One region of the Lysinibacillus sp. NPDC093688 genome, then DNA from elsewhere that is predicted to be linked to it. Evidence: riboswitches for the same ligand, from Rfam matches in the RefSeq annotation. Region 1 holds a riboswitch; each other region holds the start of a gene.
The links. A riboswitch is a leader RNA that binds a small molecule or an ion and turns the genes downstream of it on or off. The one in region 1 is predicted to bind cobalamin.
Positions count from the first base shown of each region.

Region 2: linked by a shared signal. The riboswitch ahead of ACQKN2_RS04580 (hypothetical protein) and the one ahead of ACQKN2_RS02195 (ribonucleoside-diphosphate reductase subunit alpha) in region 1 are both predicted to bind cobalamin.
Region 3: linked by a shared signal. The riboswitch ahead of ACQKN2_RS13455 (hypothetical protein) and the one ahead of ACQKN2_RS02195 (ribonucleoside-diphosphate reductase subunit alpha) in region 1 are both predicted to bind cobalamin.
Region 4: linked by a shared signal. The riboswitch ahead of ACQKN2_RS22385 (energy-coupling factor ABC transporter permease) and the one ahead of ACQKN2_RS02195 (ribonucleoside-diphosphate reductase subunit alpha) in region 1 are both predicted to bind cobalamin.

Region 1 covers NZ_JBNNUX010000001.1:429,803-434,997, forward strand. Annotated here, with positions in the region: gene cobS (adenosylcobinamide-GDP ribazoletransferase) at 1-108, shown strand, start outside; gene ACQKN2_RS02175 (histidine phosphatase family protein) at 81-680, shown strand; gene ACQKN2_RS02180 (bifunctional adenosylcobinamide kinase/adenosylcobinamide-phosphate guanylyltransferase) at 629-1,021, shown strand; gene ACQKN2_RS02185 (ECF transporter S component) at 1,312-1,806, shown strand; gene ACQKN2_RS02190 (hypothetical protein) at 1,803-2,486, shown strand; cobalamin riboswitch at 2,596-2,785, shown strand; gene ACQKN2_RS02195 (ribonucleoside-diphosphate reductase subunit alpha) at 2,947-5,160, shown strand; gene ACQKN2_RS02200 (ribonucleotide-diphosphate reductase subunit beta) at 5,174-5,195, shown strand, end outside.
Region 2 covers NZ_JBNNUX010000003.1:171,894-177,088, forward strand. Annotated here, with positions in the region: gene ACQKN2_RS04570 (NlpC/P60 family protein) at 1-902, shown strand, start outside; gene ACQKN2_RS04575 (hypothetical protein) at 1,523-2,071, shown strand; cobalamin riboswitch at 2,300-2,489, shown strand; gene ACQKN2_RS04580 (hypothetical protein) at 2,688-3,230, shown strand; gene ACQKN2_RS04585 (ABC transporter substrate-binding protein) at 3,232-4,197, shown strand; gene ACQKN2_RS04590 (tyrosine-protein phosphatase) at 4,794-5,195, shown strand, end outside.
Region 3 covers NZ_JBNNUX010000015.1:78,206-83,400, forward strand. Annotated here, with positions in the region: gene ACQKN2_RS13440 (adenosylcobinamide amidohydrolase) at 1-125, opposite strand, end outside; gene ACQKN2_RS13445 (FecCD family ABC transporter permease) at 122-1,123, opposite strand; gene ACQKN2_RS13450 (ABC transporter substrate-binding protein) at 1,120-2,085, opposite strand; gene ACQKN2_RS13455 (hypothetical protein) at 2,180-2,569, opposite strand; cobalamin riboswitch at 2,658-2,840, opposite strand; gene ACQKN2_RS13460 (acyl-CoA dehydrogenase family protein) at 2,898-4,565, opposite strand; gene ACQKN2_RS13465 (class I adenylate-forming enzyme family protein) at 4,567-5,195, opposite strand, start outside.
Region 4 covers NZ_JBNNUX010000045.1:15,442-20,636, forward strand. Annotated here, with positions in the region: gene cobJ (precorrin-3B C(17)-methyltransferase) at 1-1,284, opposite strand, end outside; gene ACQKN2_RS22380 ((2Fe-2S) ferredoxin domain-containing protein) at 1,289-1,660, opposite strand; cobalamin riboswitch at 1,797-1,980, opposite strand; cobalamin riboswitch at 2,210-2,394, shown strand; gene ACQKN2_RS22385 (energy-coupling factor ABC transporter permease) at 2,535-3,281, shown strand; gene ACQKN2_RS22390 (energy-coupling factor ABC transporter substrate-binding protein) at 3,283-3,555, shown strand; gene cbiQ (cobalt ECF transporter T component CbiQ) at 3,559-4,332, shown strand; gene ACQKN2_RS22400 (energy-coupling factor ABC transporter ATP-binding protein) at 4,329-5,165, shown strand.

The DNA of each region.
Region 1 (5,195 bases):
CGGCAATTTACAGTGCGCAACTTTGGCGGAGTTTCTGGAGACTTACTCGGTGCATCAATTGAAGGAATGGAGGTTGTACTATGGGTGACGTTGTTACTGTGCACTTAATGAGACATGCACCAACAAAGGAAAATTTAGAGAAGCGTTATATCGGCTGGACCGATTCTTCATTAGCTGATGCATCTTTACTCCCTATTGTAGATCAAGAGGCCACGAAGGTGTATGGTAGTGATTTACTGCGCTGTAGGGAAACCGCGGCCCGTTATTTTCCGATTGCAACATACGTGTCTGATAGACGATTTCGAGAGTCAAACTTCGGAGAATTTGAAAGACTCACATATGAGGACTTACAATCCGATCGTCGTTATTGTGCATGGTTAGATGATCCTGTACAGTCACCGCCTCCAAAGGGGGAAGGCTTTGATATCTTTTGTGCTCGTGTTATGGAAGGGTTCACAGCATTACCAAAAGGGGAAGATGTGTATCATCTCGTTGTCCATGGTGGCGTTATTCGAGCACTTCTCGTAGCCTTTGCACCAACTGAGCAACCTTTTTGGTCGTATCAAACACCGCATGATAAAATATTTTCTTTAACGTTTACAAGAAAGGCTTGGGAGGAGGGAGCGAGATGCATGTCTTTATCGGAGGAGCCTATAGTGGAAAAACCGACTATGTCATGAAATTACTTGCAGGTCAAAACGTTGAGCTAATGGATGGTACTCTACCTGATGGCACTCCTACAAGTGATGTATTGGTTATTAAAAATATAGAGAGTTGGCTCGTAACACAAGATCTTGAGGATGATGAGCCGCTTGTCAGAACCATTTTGACAAGACTAAAGACACTTGAAGAAAATTGTACCTTGTATATAATAGTGACCGATATGGGACGTGGCGTTGTGCCGATGGACAAACAGGCACGATTATTACGTGATACATGTGGGCGTTTGTACCAGGCATTATTTGCTGAAGCAGAACGAGTCGTCCGCATTTGGTACGGTATTGGGGAACAAATCAAATGATATAGTTTTTTATTTAGGTTCTCATTAAAAAGATAGGGATGACATTCGCTAAGGCGTATGGCGTGTATATAGGTTGATTGGAGTGAGGTGTGGCTCATCAGACGCCTCCAGGAAGCTTTGCTCTGCACGAAAGCGAAGCGTCAGCAACAAATGTTTTCTGTGCGAAAGCGAAGCGTCAGCAACAAATGTTTTCTGTGCGAAAGCGAAGCGTCAGCAACAAAGCGCCCAGTCGGAACGGAAATCAACCTAGCGTTAGGATAAACAAAATGTAAACGGAAAGAGGAAATGGGATGGATCGACAAAAATTGATGAAATTGACGCTCACTGCCATGGTAGCAGCAATTTGTGCAGTGGGTGCAGTTATTAAAATTCCTACATTTATTACAACTGCAGCGCTTGACTCTGCACCTGCATTTTTGAGCGTTGTATTTTTATCACCAGTATTAGCTGGTGTTGCGGGAGTCATTGGGCATTTTATCTCAGCCTTGACTACTGGCTTCCCTCTAGGACCACTACATATAATTATCGCAGTGGAAATGTTTATTGTTGTATGGATCTTTGGGGTTATGCATAAAAAAGGAATGCATTTCTGGAAATGGCCTGTGGCACTTATATTAAATGGTGTCGTGGCACCTTTACCATTTTACTTTATCATTAGTCCGGCATTTTACTGGACGTCATTGACTAGTCTTCCACTGGCAACACTTATAAATTTAGTGATCGTTGCGGTTGTGATGCCAATTCTGTCGAAGGTGTTTGTGCGTAAGGAAGGTCGAGTCCATTGAGAAATGCAATAAAAATAGGTGAGCTGATTGCGACAACAGATAATGCCGCAGCAATTGGCGAAAAGCTACAAGATGTTGTGTCTGCTCCAGATCAACTTACGGCATATTTTACCGCACGCGTTACATTTTTAGAGCAGCTTGCTGCAAATGCTTTACCAAGGCATATTTTACTTGCTAATTTTTCAGGGGATGCTGCATGGTCTCGTTATGTTGCAGGCATTCAGCAAGTTTTTGATGAGGCTGGTCTTATTTGTCCGCAAATAGACGGTAGCACAGAGTCCAATATGCCGACTTTACAATCAGGTTTGTCAATAACGATGCTTGGTGAGCAACAAAAACGCACAGCAACTAAGGATGAGCAGCTAAGTTGGTACACATATGGGATGCCACTTGTAGGCAATGAAGTCCTTGCACAGCCTGAAGATATCGCACTGCTACAACCTGTTTTCCAAGCGTGGAAAGAGGGAATAGTGCAGCAAGTATGGCCAGTAGGATCAAAAGGTCTGCAAGCAGAATTTACTCGACTTTTTGGCGAGCAACAGGTCAAAAGTTCATTAGATGTTGAGAAAACGGCTGGTCCATGTGCAGTAGTTTTGCTAGGAATACAACCAGAAAAAGAGCAGCTAGCACAAAAATATTTTCCTAGAAATTTTGAAAAATTACGTAAAACTGCATTGTAATCGGGCTTGCTTCGAGAAAAAGTAGCACTTTAAAAATTTAAAGGGGCAAAACGCCTATTGCAAGTATAAACACAATATGTTAGATTTGTTTAGGAGTTAAAACACAATATATAGTAGTTTGGACGAGCGGTACCAAATGTGGTTTAAAAGGGAATTCGGAAAAGAGTCATCTTAGGCCGAAGCTGTCCCCGCAACTGTAAGTGCTGACAAATGATGAATAGGCCACTGTGAAGAACGGGAAGGTCATCATTTGGAGGAAGCATGAGCCAGGAGACCTGCCAACTTGTTCAAGACAGCAACACATTCTTCGGGGATTGAGAAGTGGAGGCGAGAGATTTGTCCACTTCTTAGTGTGCATGTCCTTCATTTCCATTTCCGATTTTACAGCGATCACGTAACCGATAGATGTTGCGTGATCGCTTTTTGTGTTGCTGGAGAAAGAAAGGGAGAGAATGTATACATGACAATTCAAATCGAACAGCAAATTGCTAAGCTCAAGAAAAGTTATACGGAGGATGAACTCGAAAGTTTTGTAAGATTATCGGATCGCTGGCTACGAAAAAACGACAATGCGACATTTGAAGCATGGGCGGATGCGATGATTTTACAAACGCTTAGCCTAATTGATGAGGAGGAGCCTTACTGGACATTTGTCGCAGCTCAAGTTTATTTAGAAAAACTGTATGATCAATTTGCAATGCGCCGTGGCGTTCCAGTGCAGGATGTTTATAAAGGTTTCCCAGAACAATTAGCACGCTATACAGAAGCTGGTTTGTATCATGAATGTTTAACAACAAAATATAGTGAGCAGGATCTTCAAGAACTCGCTTCCTATTTAGAATCAAGTCGAGATGAATTGTTTACGTATATTGGCTTAAAAACATTAATGGACCGCTATGTAGTTCGTGATTACACGAAAACACCAGTGGAGCTACCACAGGAACGATGGATGGTCATTGCGATGACCCTTATGCAGGATGAAACAGAAAATCGTTTAGAAAAAGTACGTGAATCTTACTGGGCAATGAGTAGTTTATATATGACTGTTGCCACACCGACTTTATCGAATGCAGGTAAAACACATGGTCAGCTATCTAGCTGCTTTATCGATACAGTAGATGATAGTTTACAAAGTATTTATGATACGAATACAGATGTCGCTACATTATCGAAATACGGCGGTGGCATTGGCGTTTATATGGGCAAAATTCGTAGCCGAGGCTCATCAATTAAAGGCTTTAAAGGCGCATCAAGTGGCGTTTTACCATGGATTAAACAGCTTAATAATACTGCGGTTTCAGTCGATCAGCTCGGTCAACGACAAGGAGCTATTGCTGTCTATTTAGATATTTGGCATAAAGATGTCTTTACGTTTTTAGATTTACGCTTAAACAATGGGGATGAGCGTTTGCGTGCCCATGATATTTTCACAGGACTATGCTTACCGGATTTATTTATGGAAACGGTTGAAGAGCGCGGGGAATGGCATTTATTTGATCCACATGAAGTGCGAGAAGTTATGGGCTTTTCATTAGAGGATTACTACGATGAGAAAAAGGGTGATGGCTCTTTCCGTACTAAATATGCGGAATGTATCGCGAATCCATTATTAAGTCGTGAAGTCGTGCCAGCGATTGATATTATGAAGCGAATTATGCGCTCACAGCTTGAAACAGGCGTGCCGTTTATGTTCTATCGAGATGAAGTGAATCGCATGAATCCGAATAAGCATGAAGGAATGGTATATAGCTCGAACCTGTGTACAGAAATATTCCAAAATATGTCGCCTACTGAATTTGAGTCTATTACCCTTGAAGATGATGTCATCGTAACACGTCGCAAACCTGGAGATTTCGTTGTATGTAACTTATCATCTATCAATTTAGGTAGAGCTGTACCGGCTGGTGTTTTAGAACGATTGATCCCGATTCAAGTACGTATGTTAGATAACGTTATTGCACTTAATACAATTCCAGTAAAACAAGCAGAGCGTACGAACTTACGCTACCGTGGTATTGGGCTTGGAACATTTGGCTGGCATCATTTATTAGCGTTGAAAGAAATTCAATGGGAGTCTGAGGAAGCTGTAGAATTTGCGGACAAGCTCTATGAGGAAATTGCGTATTTAACGATTCGTGCTTCTAACAATTTAGCATGTGAAAAAGGGGCATACCCACTATTTGAAGGCTCGGATTGGCATTCTGGTGCGTATTTTGACAAACGTGGCTACGACAGTCATAAATGGAACGAGTTACGCGCAGCGGTTGCTGAAAAAGGAATGCGTAACGGTTATGTCATGGCGGTTGCACCGAACTCATCAACATCCATTTTAGCGGGCAGTACAGCTACGATTGATCCTATCTTCCAAAAGAGTTATTCAGAGGAGAAGAAGGATTACAAAATTCCAGTAACAGTACCAGATCTATCACCTGTGACAACTTGGTATTATAAATCTGCTTATTTCATCGATCAAAATTGGACAATCAAGCAAAATGCTGCACGAGCACGTCATATCGACCAAGGCATTTCACTTAATTTATACGTTCAAAATACGATTAAGGCAAAAGATTTACTAGCGTTGCATATGAATGCTTGGGCGAGCGGTGTGAAAACGACATATTATGTACGCTCAACGTCTGTAGAATTGCTAGAATGTGAGTCTTGCGCAAGCTAGGAGGAAGTTAATAATGACAACTATTACTAAACGAC
Region 2 (5,195 bases), on a different contig from region 1:
AACGTTCAGTGATTTTAAGTGACCGTATGGCTGCATACCAAGCTCAAGATAATACTGTAGGTATTTATTTAAACGCTGTTCTTGAATCAAAAAGCTTTGCAGATTTAATGGACCGTGTCGTAGCGGTAAAAACATTAATGGATGCTGACCAAGAATTAGTAGATCAACAAGAAGCAGATAAGGCTAACTTAGAGAAACAAAAAGCAACATTAGATGAAAAACAAAAAGAGCTTCAAAAGCAATTCCAAGAGCTTCAAGAGAAGGAAAGCGAAATGGAAGTTAAAAAAGCTGAAAATGAAGCAAAATCTCTTGCATTAAAGGCACAAATTGCAACGAAACAAGAAGAAGAGCGTTTAGAAGCAGAACGTAAAGCAGCAGAGGAAGAGGCAGCTCGTTTACGTGCACTTCAAGCAGCTACTCCAGTTGTACAAGCAACAAACAACAATAATAACAGTAACGATAATGATAATAGCGATGCTAGCAATAGTAGCAAAGCTAACAATGAAAAATCAGAACAAAAAGTCGTTGTTGGTTCAGGGTCAGGCACTGCATCTTCAGGTGATGCTATTTCAACTGCGAAACAATTCCTAGGTCGTAGCTATGTTTGGGGCGGTAGTAACCCATCGACAGGATTTGACTGTTCAGGTCTTGTGCAATGGTCTTACCAACAAGCAGGCGTATCTTTACCACGTACAGCATCACAACAATATTTAGCAACACAACGTATTTCAGCAAGTGAAGCACGTGTAGGTGACCTAGTATTCTTCAGCTATGGTTCGGGTATAGCGCATGTAGGTATTTACTTAGGAAACAACACGATGATTGATGCTCAAAATAAAGGTGTTGTCATTGAATCACTTGATTGGTGGAATCAATATTTAGTAGGCTTCGGTCGTATTTAAAAAGCCGTACTAAAATATAGACGATTTAAATAGCGAAAAGGTTATCTTTGTAAAAGAAATTACAAGGATAACCTTTTTTATTATTTGACGGTATTGGAGGTTATCCCGTAAAAATCAACTATTTAAAATATAGTTAAAAACCTACGAGTAAACCTAGCAGGCAAACAGATATGGTTATCCATTAATTTAGGCTCGACTACTCGATCAATAATGAGTAAAATAACTTCTGTGAAGAATAAATTTACATAAGTAGATATATTTACTACTATAGGACCAGTTACAAAAATGAAGATGGAGCCGAGAAAAGAAATAACATCACTTATTCATAGAATGATTGTCATCATTAATGCGTATTTTACTTGAATTAAAGCAAAGGCTGATAAGTGTGACACCTCTAACGAGTAAAATATGTCTTCATATAGCTAAAAGAAAGTATTCCTTGCATATTGAACCTCGTTTCTGATAATTTTGACATATACAAGTAGGGATCTTACTTTGAAATTATAATTATTTGAGACTTTTATTTTGTAGTAGCGAAGTAACGAATGATGGGAAATGAGAAAACACTTACAAGTGCATTATTTTTTTTCGTTCTGAAACAATAAAGGTAGGGATGAATCATGGAAAAAGAGATTTTGCAACTTTTTAGTAATTTAACAGAGCGTGACCGTGATATTCAATACAAATCATACGAAGAATTAATGAAAATTATGCAGGAGCCAGTTGATTGGACATATTCAGTTTGGGAACAACTTGTTCAGACTCTTACATACAAAAATGGTCATGTGCGTGCAAGTGCTGCACAATTTTTATGCGCATTGGCAGCAAAAAGTGATCCTGAAGAAAGAGTATTAGAGGACTTCTTAAAGATTTGGGCAGTAACGTATGATGAAGAAACAGTCACTGTGAGGCATACTTTACAGGCAATTTGGAAAATAGGCTTAGCAGGGCAAGTACAAAGAGATTTAGTCGTATCATATTTGGCTAAAAGGTATCAAACATGCTTAGACGAAAAACACCCGACATTAATACGCTATGATATTATAGTTTCCTTTAAAAAGCTATTCGATGCAACAAATGACCCAAAACTACTAGAGATTGCACAACGTTTAATTGAGGAAGAAGAAGATATTAAATCCAAAAAGAAATATAAGAATGCCATCCGGTAAAAGTTTTGAAATAGCTAATTTTTTTATAACGTATGAAAAAATAAAATGTTTTACTCCATGAAGCATAACAAGTATCTGCACGAGCAGGATGAATACCCGTGGGGGCAGTGAATATATCCGCGTGCATAAGGTAATACCTGCATGATTCTTATCCATCGTAATTTGTTTATTCTAAATTCCACAGCTATTTTTTCCTATCAATCTATGTTAAACTGCATTACAAGTGAATAATTCTTGCAGAATAAAGGTGCTGAACTATAGCATAATCGGGAATTCGGTGAAAAACCGAAGCTGTTTCCGCAACTGTAAGTACAGGAATTATAAAGATATACCACTGTCGAATTATCCGATGGGAAGGTTCTTTATGAACGTAGTGAACTGTGCAAGCCAGGAGACCGACCTTTGTTTGAACGTATAGATAACTCTTCGGAAGCTAGGAGGATATGCGGCAAATACATAGGCTATGTCGTATCTATGCGACAATATTTATGTTATTTTTCGTTGTTTCCTTAGGAGTGGGAACAACGTTTTTTTTATGTGCACTTATAATTCACCTAATGTAAGCCGGGTGTTAATAAGGTAAGAATTTTTCATGAAGGAAAGCGGGGACTTAGATTTGAAAAAAGATGCACGTTATTCTTGTTATCCATTTATGCGTGAAAAGGCATCGACAGTAGATTTTGAAATTCGAACAGATAGCCTAACAACGCATATTGGTGTAGCATTGGCGGCGGTGAAAAAAGAAACGGTAGAGGTAGTAGCAGATGATTTGCTAGCCATTTTGCCAATGGCATACCATGTAAATGGCTCAGTCCGAGGTAAATTAGCGGTAACCGAAGATGATTTGACTTGGCTAAGTGATCGCTATGATTTCTATGTTAGCCATGTTAAGGATGAAATACAAAACTTTGTATTACCTCAAGGAATAGAGGCGGCTACTACATTACATTTATGCCGTAGTGAGGCGAAAAAATCATATCGTGTTTTGCACAAAGTGTCTGAAGAACGCGAAGTACCAGCTATTCTCTTTGATTATTTAGGATTGCTAGCCAATGTGTTTTTTGTAATGGCTGTCTATATGAATCAGCATGCTGGTATTGCTGAAATACCGTTTATTAGTAAGTCATACCCGATGAAAAAGAAAAAGGAGAATCAATGAAATGAAGAAAATGTTTAAGCTGCAATGGCTTTCTGTGTTGATGCTGGCACTCGTATTAGTTGGCTGTGGCACGAAAGAAGATACAAATGAAGGAACTGTTTCTAAGGAAGCTCAACAAGTTGAGAAAACTAGCTATAAAGTTAAGGATGACCGTGGCGTAGAAGTAGCGTTTAATGCAGTACCTAAAACTATTGTTTCATTACAACCTAGTAATACAGAAATTTTATTTGCTCTAGGCGTAGGCGATAAAATCGTTGGTGCAACAGAATTTGATACGTATCCAGAAGAAGCACAAAAAATTGAGCGCGTCTCTAATTCTACAACATTCAATAGTGAGCGTATTTTAGCCCTAAAGCCAGATGTCGTTATTGCCTATACAACTGGAGGCAAAGATGAAGAAAATTTAAATGCATTAAAAGGCCTTGAGGATGCGGGTATTAAAGTGTTTGCCATTCAATCAGCTAAATCATTTGATGATGTTTATGGGGATATCGAACAAGTCGCAACGGTTATGGGAATTGAAGATAAAGGCGAAAAGTTAAATGAAGATATTAAAGCTAAAATTGCAGATGTCCAAGCGAAAGTTAAAGATGTGAAAAAACCCAAAAATGTCTACTTAGAAATTAGTCCAAAGCCAGATATCTATACAGCTGGTTCTGGTACATTCCAACAAGAGATTTTAAATGCTGCAAATGTTAACAACGTTTTTGCTGACCTTAAAAGCTGGGCACCGGTATCTGAGGAAGATGTCATTGCGAAAAATCCAGAAGTCATTTTAACAACAGTAAGCTATGTGAAAAACTCAGCGGAAGAAATTCTTTCTCGTGATGGATGGAATTCAATCACGGCCATTCAAAATAAAGCGGTTTATTCTATAGATACTGATATTTCAAATCGCCCAGGTCCGCGTATTGGCGAAGCTGTTGAGTTAATCGCAAAAGCAGTATACCCTGAGTTATTTAAATAATTATTATTGAAAAATAGTATTTTCGAGCTGTCCTTTATCAAGGGCAGCTTTTTTGATGGGTAAGAAGGAGACCTACTCTGGGAGGAAAAGTGATCGGGAAAGGTGGATAACTGCTCCGCTGGAAGGAAAAGTGATCGGGTAAAGTGGATAACTGCTCCGCTGGAAGGAAAAGTGATCGGGTAAAGTGGATAACTGCTCCACCTGGGAGGAAAAGTGATCGGGAAAGGTGGATAACTGGTCCGTTTGGAAGGAAAAGTGATCGGGTAAAGTGGATAACTGCTCCGCTAGATGGAAAAGTGATCGGGTAAAGTGGATAACTGCTCCGCCTGGGAGGAAAAGTGATCGGGTAAAGTGGATAACTGCTCCGCTTGGATGAAAAAGTGATCGGGTAAAGTGGATAACTGCTCCGCTTGGGAGGAAAAGTGATCGGGAAATACGACCACCGACCTGCTCCGCCCAGATAAAGAAGTGCTCAAATAAATCCCCTCATCGCTCTAAGTAGTGTATGACATTTCCTAGTTCGAAAATTGGTATTATATCGAATTGTTCTATAAAATAGAGATAAGTATGCTTGCTAACAGGAAGAGGTGCAGTGAGTGAAACAGTTTGATATAAAGATTATTCCGTTTGAGGCAGTTTATAATTTTCGGGATATGGGTGGTTATAAGTCGAGAGATGGGCGTGCTGTTAAGAATGGTTTGATTTATCGTTCAGCGGCACTTGGTAAAATGACGACAGCAGATAAGGAGCTTTTTGAAACGCTAGGTGTGAAAACAATTTTTGATTATCGAGACAACCATGAGGCTCAAAATAATCCTAATCCGAGATTCCCTAATGCTAATTATATTCAAATACCAGCTAAGGGAAATCATGCTTTTGAGATGCCTACAAACGCTGGTGGAAAAGATTTTTATAAGGTTGTAAGCCCGGAGATGTTCCGAGAATTTTATGCACAAATGCCTTTTAATAATGCCTCGTTCAAAGAGTTAATAGCAACG
Region 3 (5,195 bases), on a different contig from region 1:
GTGGATTTTCCACTACCATTCGGCCCTAAAATCCCTAGTATTTTACCTTTTTCAACGGAAAAACTTATATCCTGGACGATCGGTACGTCTTCATAGCCACCGGAAAGATGTTCTACAACAATCATGCCCGTACCCCCTTGCCTCTACGTTGTTTATAAAAAATATAGGAAAAAACAGGCGCCCCAATAAATGCAGTAATGACACCAATCGGCAGCTCTCTTGGCATAATAATTGTTCTTGCTATTAAATCACAAATAATTAGTAAAGTTGCCCCATTTAAAAATGATAATGGCAATAAATGACGATGATCTGAACCCCAGACCATTCTCGTCATATGAGGAACAACTAAACCAACAAAGCCAATCGTTCCAGAAACAGCTACCGCTGCTCCTGTCAACATGGATCCACCTACTAAAATAATATATTTACTACGCTTAACATTGACACCTAAATGCTTCGCACGTTCTTCTCCATATAACAGAACATTTAACTCGCGTCTTTGTGTCCAAAGCATAATGGAACCAATGATAACAAACGGGATGATCATCTGAACGTAAGGCCAACCACGCATCGATACTGAGCCAAGCAGCCATCCGATCACTTGGCGTAGCTCCTCACCAGATAATGCAATCATTAATGAAATCAAGGAACCTAAAAATGAACTAAATATAACCCCTGTTAAAATAAGAGTTTCCATTTTTAGTGAGCGGTCTACTATTCTAGCAAAGCCCATAACAGCTACCATCGTCAATATGGCACCTATCATACTAAAGGTTGGCAATGTGAAATGACCGATTACAGGTATTGAGACACTAAAGAAAATCGTCATCACTGCGCCCACTGATGCACCAGAGGAAACACCTAACGTATAAGGATCAGCCAAAGGGTTTTTTAATAAACCTTGAAAAGCTGCCCCTGCAATAGCAAGTGATGCCCCTACAAGCCCTGCTAGCAGAACTCGAGGTAAACGAATCTTCCATAAAATATTGGCAGCTGTTTCATCAGCGGCCTTATTCCACAATACTTCTAATGGAATATGAACTGAGCCTATCGCCACACCACACCAGATGCTAATGATTAAAAGCGTAATTGCTGTTACATAGGCTACAATTGTTTTACTCATTTAAACGCCTCTGGGTAGACGGCCTTTGCTAATTCCTCAAGACCATCTGCTAATCGAGGACCTTGACGACTTGTCGTATTTTTATCCACTTGTACAATGGCTTTATTTTTTACGGCAGTAATTGTTCCAAAGCCTGGACGTTGTGGAATTTTCGTTAAAATATTCGGTACATAACTATATGCCACAACAATGACATCTGGATTTTTCTCAATAATTTGTTCAGCATCAATTTTAAACCAGTTATTTGAATCTGCTGCTATATTTTCGGCATGAATCATTTCTAGCATTTCATTCATAAATGTACCTTTACCCGCTGTATAAATTTCTGGCTCATCAGACGACTCTACAAAAACTTTCTTAGGCTTAACACCCTCAAGTTTTGTTTCAACTTCTGCAACCTTTGCCTTCATATTTGCGACTATTTTTTTAGCCTCTTCAAGTTTTCCTGTTGCATGACCAAGCTGTTCAATCGTCGTGTAAGTCTCATTAAAGTTTTTGGCATCCGCTACAACAAATACTTTCACACCTGCAGCCTCAAGCTGTTCAATTGCTCCTTTTGAATTCACCATACCCGATGCATGTGCAAAAACGATATCTGGCGTTAACGCAATAATTTGTTCAATATTATAATCCATACCGCCAACTTTTTCTTTTTTAGTAGCCTCTGGTGGATAATCGTCATTATCTGTTACACCCACTATTTCATCATTTAAGCCAAGACCAAATAAAATTTCAGTGTTACTTGGAATGAGAGAGACTATTTTTTCAGGAGGTGCTTCTAGCGTAATATCTTTGCCAGTAGCATCCGTTATCGTCATTGGGAATGTTGCTTGATTTACTTTTGATGTCTCTTGCTGCTCAGCAGATGACGACTTGTCATTTGTCGCCTCTTTTGTGTTACATGCTGCAAGCAAGCCAACAGCTAAAAATGCAGATAATCCTATTTTCCAAAATTTCTTCATGTGAATCCCCCTTAGTCTATCTGTGCATAAAGTTAGCGACTTGTTTTTCTGATTGATCGATACATTTTAGGTTTTTATCGCTCGAGGTTGTGGGTTATCGGCTAACTTTGGGTTTATCGCTCAACTTTGAGGGTTTATCGCCCAACTTTTTGAGTTTATCACCCAACTTTGTGGATTTATCGCCCAACTTTTTGAGTTTATCAACCAACTTTGCGGATTTATCACCCACTTTGGGTTTATCGCCCAACGTTGAGGGTTTATCGCCCAACTTTTTGAGTTTATCAACCAACTTTGTGGATTTATCGCCCAACTTTGTGGATTTATCGCCCAACTTTTTGAGTTTATCGCCCAACTTTGCGGATTTATCACCCACTTTGGGTTTATCGCTCAACGTTGAGGATTTATCACCCAACTTTTTGAGTTTATCGCCCAACTTTTTGAGTTTATCGCCCACTTTTTCAAATTTATCGATATTCATCTTCAAAACAAATACCCCTCATCATAAAAAATGAGGGGGTCAAATTTGCACAATATACATATACAAAATCCACCATCCTATCCTCGTAGGCTACAACGTGTTTTCTATAAAGGCAGGTCTCCTGGCTCGTGCTTCATACGCTTTTTCAAGCCTTCCCGAAATTTTCAGTGGCGCAGATTGAAAAAACTCACACATACAGTGGCGGGACCGCATCGGAATTACACCGATTTCCCTTTTCACTTTACTTAAGTAAAGAACCTTTATAATATTCAGTTGATTTTATTATACATGAAAATCAAAGAAGTCGCCTCCATTCGAGACGACTCTTAATCGATTAAACTATATCTGAAAAATACTGTACCGTTTTCATTGGTGCACCCATTTCACGCAATGACCATGTGTTTTCTAAATAAATATCTGCTAGCTTCTCATATTTGCCGCCGAATCTTTGTGCCCATTCGACTGCTACCACACTTTCATATAAATGTGCCATTTTCTCTGCGACCTTTTTTGCCTCGAACGTTTTCGTTGCATCATCTAAACGGCTAAATGTTTGCAAAGTTGAATCTAGTTTTGCCAATTGATTCACGACAATTTCGACTAATGGATTGTCAGTTAGTTTTTCTAGACGTTCTTCCATGACACGCACAAACATTTCGTGCACATGAAACTTATCAACTAATCGAATGAGCTCTAAAGCTAAAATATTCGCAGTCCCCTCCCACACAGTAAGTACCTGTGCATCTCTTAATAACCGTGGTGTAACAAAATCTTCAATATAGCCGTTTCCGCCATGTAATTCAATGGCTTCACTAGCATAATGTACAGCTTGCTCTGCCGTTTCTTTTTTCATGATCGCAATATACAAGCGATTCAAAATAATGTCCTCTTTATTCCCCTGTCCACTAGTTACTTTATCGTACAGCTGAATAAGGTCAAAAACCGTAGCAACTTCTACATGAAGTTTGGCAGCAAATTTCCCTAGTGTATCCTGAATCATAGGGTATTGCGTTAAAGGTTTACCAAAGGCATGACGATTTGTCACATAATGCTTCGCCTCTAAATAGCCGCGGCGCATAATGCCGATTGAAGCAACCGCATTGCAAATTCTTGATAAATTAAGCGCCTCCAACATATAGTAAATCCCTTTATTTGGATCACCTACAATATACGCTAGCGCACCATCAAATTCCACCTCACCAGAAGGTACTGCTCTAACACCAAGTTTATCCTTTAAACGCCGAACGCGCAGATTATTAACTGTGCCATCATCATTTCTCCATGGAACTGCAAACAATGTTAAACCCTTTGAGCCTGCCTGAGCCCCTTCCATGCGTGCCAATACCATGGTTACTCCACACATTCCTGCGTTAGATGCAAAATATTTCTCACCATATAAACGATACTGCTTGCCGTCCTTTCTTGCCTCCACAACATTCGCCCCAACATCAGAGCCACCTTGGCGCTCCGTTAAAAATGTAGCCCCCTCATATAGCTCTGTCTCTCCTGTTGCACAAACGTGTGGTAAAAAGCGCTCCTTCACCTCATCACTCGCATAATGATCAAGTAAATAAGCAGTTGCCATCGTTAACGTAACAGGACAGTAAAAGCCTGGTTCAGCATGTGATAGTATATAGCCTTGAGCAAAGCTATACACATAGTTACCCTTTCTACTTAGTTGCGGAATATCCTTATGCACATAGCCAACAATGCCGGTATTGTACGTCTCTTCAATTGTTTTCTTATAGCCGTCATTGACCCAAATCTCTGACACTTCTTCACCATAAGCATTATATCTTTGTAATCGAGGTTCACCCTCTCTATCCGTATGCTTGGCTCTCACATCAATATCTCCTGCACAAAGCTCACCGAAATCTGTTAGCTCACGTGTTGCATATTCCGCAAACTCTTTATCTAGCATCATTTCTAAAACTTTATGAAGTGTATCATTCTCTTTAAAAAAGTTCTTTGTTTTCATTTCTTCCTGTTGTAAAACCTTCATGCTATCTCACCTCTTGTCCCTTCAAAGTTTGTTTTAGTATTTTGCCTGATGCATTTCGTGGTAACGCTTCCACACGTTCAAAAATGCGTGGAATTTTATATTTAGCAAGATGCTTCTCTAAATAAACTTTCAGTCCGTTCTCGTCAATATTTGTTTTAGCAGCATAAACCACTTTCACCGTTTCTCCCCACTCCGGATGTGGTACACCTATTACAGCAACTTCAAATATCCCCTCATAGCTCAACATACGATCTTCAATTTCTTTCGGGTAAATATTCACACCACCTGAAAAAATGACATCCTTCTTACGATCGACAATCCAAATATAGCCGTCCTCATCTAAACGAGCTAAGTCACCTGTTTTTAGCCAGCCATCTATAAATGCAGCCTTTGTTGCGATATCATCCTTGTAATAGCCCTGCATATTGCCCTCACCGAATATCACAATTTCTCCTACTTCACCTACACTGACATCTTCTCCATTGTCGTTGATAATACGCAGCTCCGCTCCAAGTGGTGCACGTCGCCCAACGCTCCCCGCCTTCGTTGCATGCTCTTCACCAAACAATATTGAACCGTTAGGACCAGCCTCTGTTAAGCCATAAACACAGGTTAAATTTTCTGTTCTGA
Region 4 (5,195 bases), on a different contig from region 1:
CGAATCGGTTTTTTCTCCGTAACAGAAATCACAAGCCTTTAACGACAGTACGTCACCAATTGGTGTTAGTAAAAAGCCCACTTCACGAAGCTTTGCTGTAATTACCTCAGGCTCAGCCGTTGGAATTTTCAAATGAATTTGATGGTCAGGTGTATACTCCATCGTTCCTTCCTCACCAACTACCTCAGCTAATGTCATCATTTGTTGAGGAGTAAAAAACTTATTGGCTACCCCTGGACTAACAGCTAATTCAAAAATGGATTCGATTTTTTGTTGAACAAGCTTAGGTGAACTCTTCACAGCGCTCGTTCCCTTCACCATTGCCAGAGCTGCTGTTGCCAATTCAAGTGATGATTTTTTAAGCTTTGGTTCTGGTGTTATAGCTAAACTGGGTTTTATACGATTCGCATTGGGATCTGTCGCAAAATCATTCCGCGCTGCCCCTGTTTCCTGATTCATGGCCCATGGTTCATTTTCTTCCTTCAGTCGTTGATGTGGTCGTAACGGCTGTTTTTCTTCACCAAGTGTATATTTGCGCTGATAACCACGTGGTGTGATCATTTTATTGTCGTAGAAAAATGTTGTTGAATTCCCGATAATAACGGTTGTTAACATGCCGATATCATGTTCGAGCATTTCTGCTAAAGTCGTCATCGTAATTTCCTGACGATCACGATACGCGCTTTTCACAAGACCAACCGGTGTATCTGGCGAACGATATTCTAATAATATTCGTTGTGCCTCTACGATTTGTCTCGTACGACGTCCACTTTTTGGGTTATAAAGCGCAATCACAAAATCCGCCATTGCTGCGGCTTCTACTCGCTTTTCAATTAAATTCCAAGGAGTTAAATGGTCACTTAAACTAATGGTACAGGCGTCATGCATAATTGGAGCACCTAGTAAACTTGCACACGAATTAATAGCAGAAATACCTGGAACAATTTCTACCTCGATACCAGTGGCTTCTGTCCAGCCAAGCTCTATTAATACCTCATACACTAATCCGGCCATTCCATAAACACCGGCATCACCGCTGGAAATAACCGATACGATACTTCCTGCCTCTGCTTGACGTACCGCTTCCTGTGCACGTGAAACTTCCTCTGTCATACCAGTGCTAATAATCGACTTTGCACTAACTAAATCCTGAATAAGCTCAACATAGGTTTTATAACCAATGATCATATGACTTTGTTGTAGTGCCTCTACAGCACGAGTCGTAATATGTTTAAAGTCTCCAGGGCCAAAGCCAACTACGAAAATCTTCCCTTTTTGCGCCATTTTGTTACCCCTCTTTCACCTTTTCAATACCTTTAATGGCTGTTGTTTGTGCTGTACGTTGTAACGAACCTTCACGTAAAGTAAAGACATGTTCATTTAGTAACGATTCATGATTTAAATCTTGTACAAGTGCTCTCCCATGCTCCGTTGTCGGAACACGGTACCAATTCCCCTGAGGATAAGCAATGACAACACAAGCATCCTTACACCTGCCGTTACAGCGAGTTCTTGTCGTATGTATTTCCTTATCAAGTGCCAGTAACTGTATTTCATCACGAATTGCCTGAGTAATGTCCTCAGCATCTTTTTTCATACAGCTACTACCATTGCATATAAAAAGATGTGTTTTCATCCCCTCTAAATTCCAAGTTGTCATAAATTTTCTCCCTTCATTTGCTTTTAGGAAAAAGAAAAACCTTTACTCTAGACGAAGAGTAAAGGTTTGTAGAAGCCCAAAAAAACGAATATAGATATGTACTCGCTTTCGCTTCAACTTCTCCCTCCGAAAAGTTTGCATGCATCATCACATAAGCAGGTTTCCTGACTTAAGCTTCCTTTTACTTTCGCGCCTTCCTAGTTTTCACTAGTGGCATCCGCGATTTCATCAGCTATTACAGTAGCGGGGGCTGTATCGGACTCTCACCGATTTCCCTATTATCTTGAAAATATTCAAGCACTTATGGATGTTTTATATGAATTTGTCGTTTTTTTATAAAATTAAAAACTGTTTCTATCATAGCTTATTTTTTTAAAATTTCAATATTTCTTTCTTAATTTGTGACATTTTCATTAATTTTTTAAAGAAAAATATGACATTTCTATTCTATTTATCTAAATTTTCGACATAAACACTCAATTAAAAATTTTTTCATAAAAAGTATAGCATATATATGGAAAATCATGTTACACTTTGTCGTGAAATCTCACAACTTCATCTTTTTTCGGTGCGAATTGTTCATCATTTCGCTTAAAAGGGAAGCCGGTTCAAGTCCGGCGCGGTCCCGCCACTGTACTAGGGAGTTTTATAGATAATGTCACTGTCCAAAGGATGGGAAGGCCTATAAAACGTTGAACTAAAGCCAGGAGACCTGCCGAAAAATATGTGATCGTTTCAACCTACGAGGATGGGTGTGCGGCTTAGCAGATTAGAATTTTATTTGCATTTTTTAGCTATGCACTTTTCCAATACCGGAAAAGTGTTTTTTTTCGCATACTAATTCGAAAAATTTTAATGTGAGGAGGAGAGATTTTTGAAATTCTCAGGTTGGAAGCTTAGTTATTTCTTATTGGCATTTTTATTCGTGCCAGATCGTGCATTTGCGATGCATATTATGGAGGGCTTTTTGCCAATCGAATGGGCGATTTTTTGGTGGGTCGTATCAATTCCTTTTATTATTTTAGGATTACGTTCTATTCGTAAAACCATTGATGAAAATCCTGAAACAAAAATGATATTAGGACTATCGGGTGCCTTTGCCTTTGTGCTATCAGCCTTAAAAATCCCTTCTGTAACGGGTAGTTGTTCGCATCCGACAGGGGTTGGACTTGGGACAGTTCTTTTTGGACCATTAGCGATGAGTGTTATCGGGACAATCGTATTATTATTCCAATCTTTACTTTTAGCACATGGTGGGCTTACAACATTAGGGGCAAACACCTTTTCCATGGCCATTATGGGCCCTATTATCGCTTACTATGTATTTAAAGGCTCACAAAAAATGGGACTGTCGTTTTCAGTAGCAGTCTTTTTAGCAGCAATGCTTGGTGACTTAGGTACATATATTGTCACTTCTGTACAATTAGCTCTTGCCTTCCCTTCTGAGGTCGGAGGCTTTATGGCTTCATTCACAAAGTTTTCTAGTATTTTTGCATTAACACAAATTCCTCTTGCTGTTAGTGAAGGCATTTTAACAGTGATTGTTATGAACTTCTTGAAAAAATACAATGTGAGTGAATTAAAAGCTTTACGTGTTTTCTCAGCAAAGGAGGCTCACTAACATGAAAAAAAATTTATTGCTCTTAGCAATTGTTGTGTTGTTAGCAATCATTCCCCTCTTCATTCAAAAAGGCGCAGATTTTGAAGGTGCTGATGGTGAAGCGGAGGCAGCAATCGGTGAAATAGATGCTAACTACGAGCCATGGTTTGAAAGCTTATGGGAGCCACCAAGTGGTGAAATAGAAAGTTTATTATTCGCACTACAAGCTGCTATTGGAGCCGGATTTATCGGCTATTTCATCGGCTTAATGCGTGGTAAACATAAAGAAGGTTAAGAGATGTTACTTATTGATAAGTATGCTTATATGAATAAACTAGCGTCTGTTCATCCGCTAGAAAAAATGACGCTATCCCTTGGTCTGCTTCTACTGTCGCTTATCATGAGAGATGAACGAATTTCACTCATTACATTTATTGTGATGAGTGCTTTTATCATTTCAGGTGCAAAAATCCCTGCTAAATATTACGCAAAATTACTATTGCTACCCGGATTTTTTTTATTATCGAGCCTAGCATCCATTTTAATTTCTATAGCGCCAGCAACAAGCACGCTACCTCCAACTATTTGGTCATTTTCTCTTTATCATTGGACAATATTTGTTGGCAGTGCGAGCTTACTGACAGCGCAACAGCTTTTTTTCATCGTCCTTGGCAGCATTAGCTGTTTGTATTTTTTAATTCTCACGACATCAGTACAATCTATTTGTTACGTCTTGCGACAATGGCGACTGCCCACTTTATTTGTTGAGCTACTAGAACTAACGTATCGTTTTATTTTTATCTTTTTAGACAGTATGCAAAAAATTCATCTTGCTCAGCAGGCACGTCTAGGATACAGCTCCCCTATGCAGTGGCTTCGCTCGGTCTCAATGCTGATTGCTGCTTTATTTGTCGAGATGTTCCAACGAAGTCGTGAGCTAACCAATGCGATGGAAGCACGTGGTGGCGAAACGGTCTATTGGCAGGAGAAGGTTAGCTATAACACGAAAAACTGGCTAGGTATTGCTGCAATTTTTATACTCCTCATCATTTATGGAGGTTTTTTCTCATGACAGACTTATACTTTGAATTAACACATTTATCTTACGCGTATGCAGACGGAACGCATGCTTTAACAGACATTACACTTCAGATTCCAAAAGGAAAAAAAATTGCTTTACTTGGTCATAATGGAGCTGGAAAATCAACGTTATTCCAGCATTTAAATGGAATTTTGAAGCCTACAGCTGGAAGTATAACCTTTCAAGGCACAGCACTTAACTACAGTAGAAAAGCATTAAAAGACTTACGTCAACAGGTTGGTATTGTTTTTCAAGATGCAGACAACCAGCTTTTTTCTGGCACTGTTAAGCAAGATATTGCATTTGGACCTATGAATCTTGGCTGGACAACTGAAAAAATGGAAGAGAATATTGCGTGGGCTGTCGCTCAAACGGAAGTTGAAGCATTGCTTGATAAGCCGATCCATTTTTTAAGCGTTGGGCAAAAAAAACGTGTCGCAATGGCAGGAGTACTTGCAATGGAACCTTCCGTTTTATTATTAGATGAACCAACAGCTGGATTAGATAATTATTATAGTGCACAAGTTTTACACTATTTAGCTACGTTAGAAAACGGTGAACGAAGCATTTTACTGGCAACGCATGATATCCCGTTAGCCTATGAATGGGCAGATCAAATAATCGTCATGGAAGCTGGGAGAATTATTTATAATGGGGATCCCGTTGAACTGTTCTTTCAAGAGGATTTGCTTGAGAGAGCCCATCTTGAACGCCCATGGGTCTTCGATATGGCCATTGCTTTACAAAACAAAAAACTATTTGAGAAAAATAGTAAAATGCCTCGTTCTAAGGAAGATTTACACAGACTGATTGAGCAGTTATAAGACAATTTGTCCATAGTTGAAATTTATCGC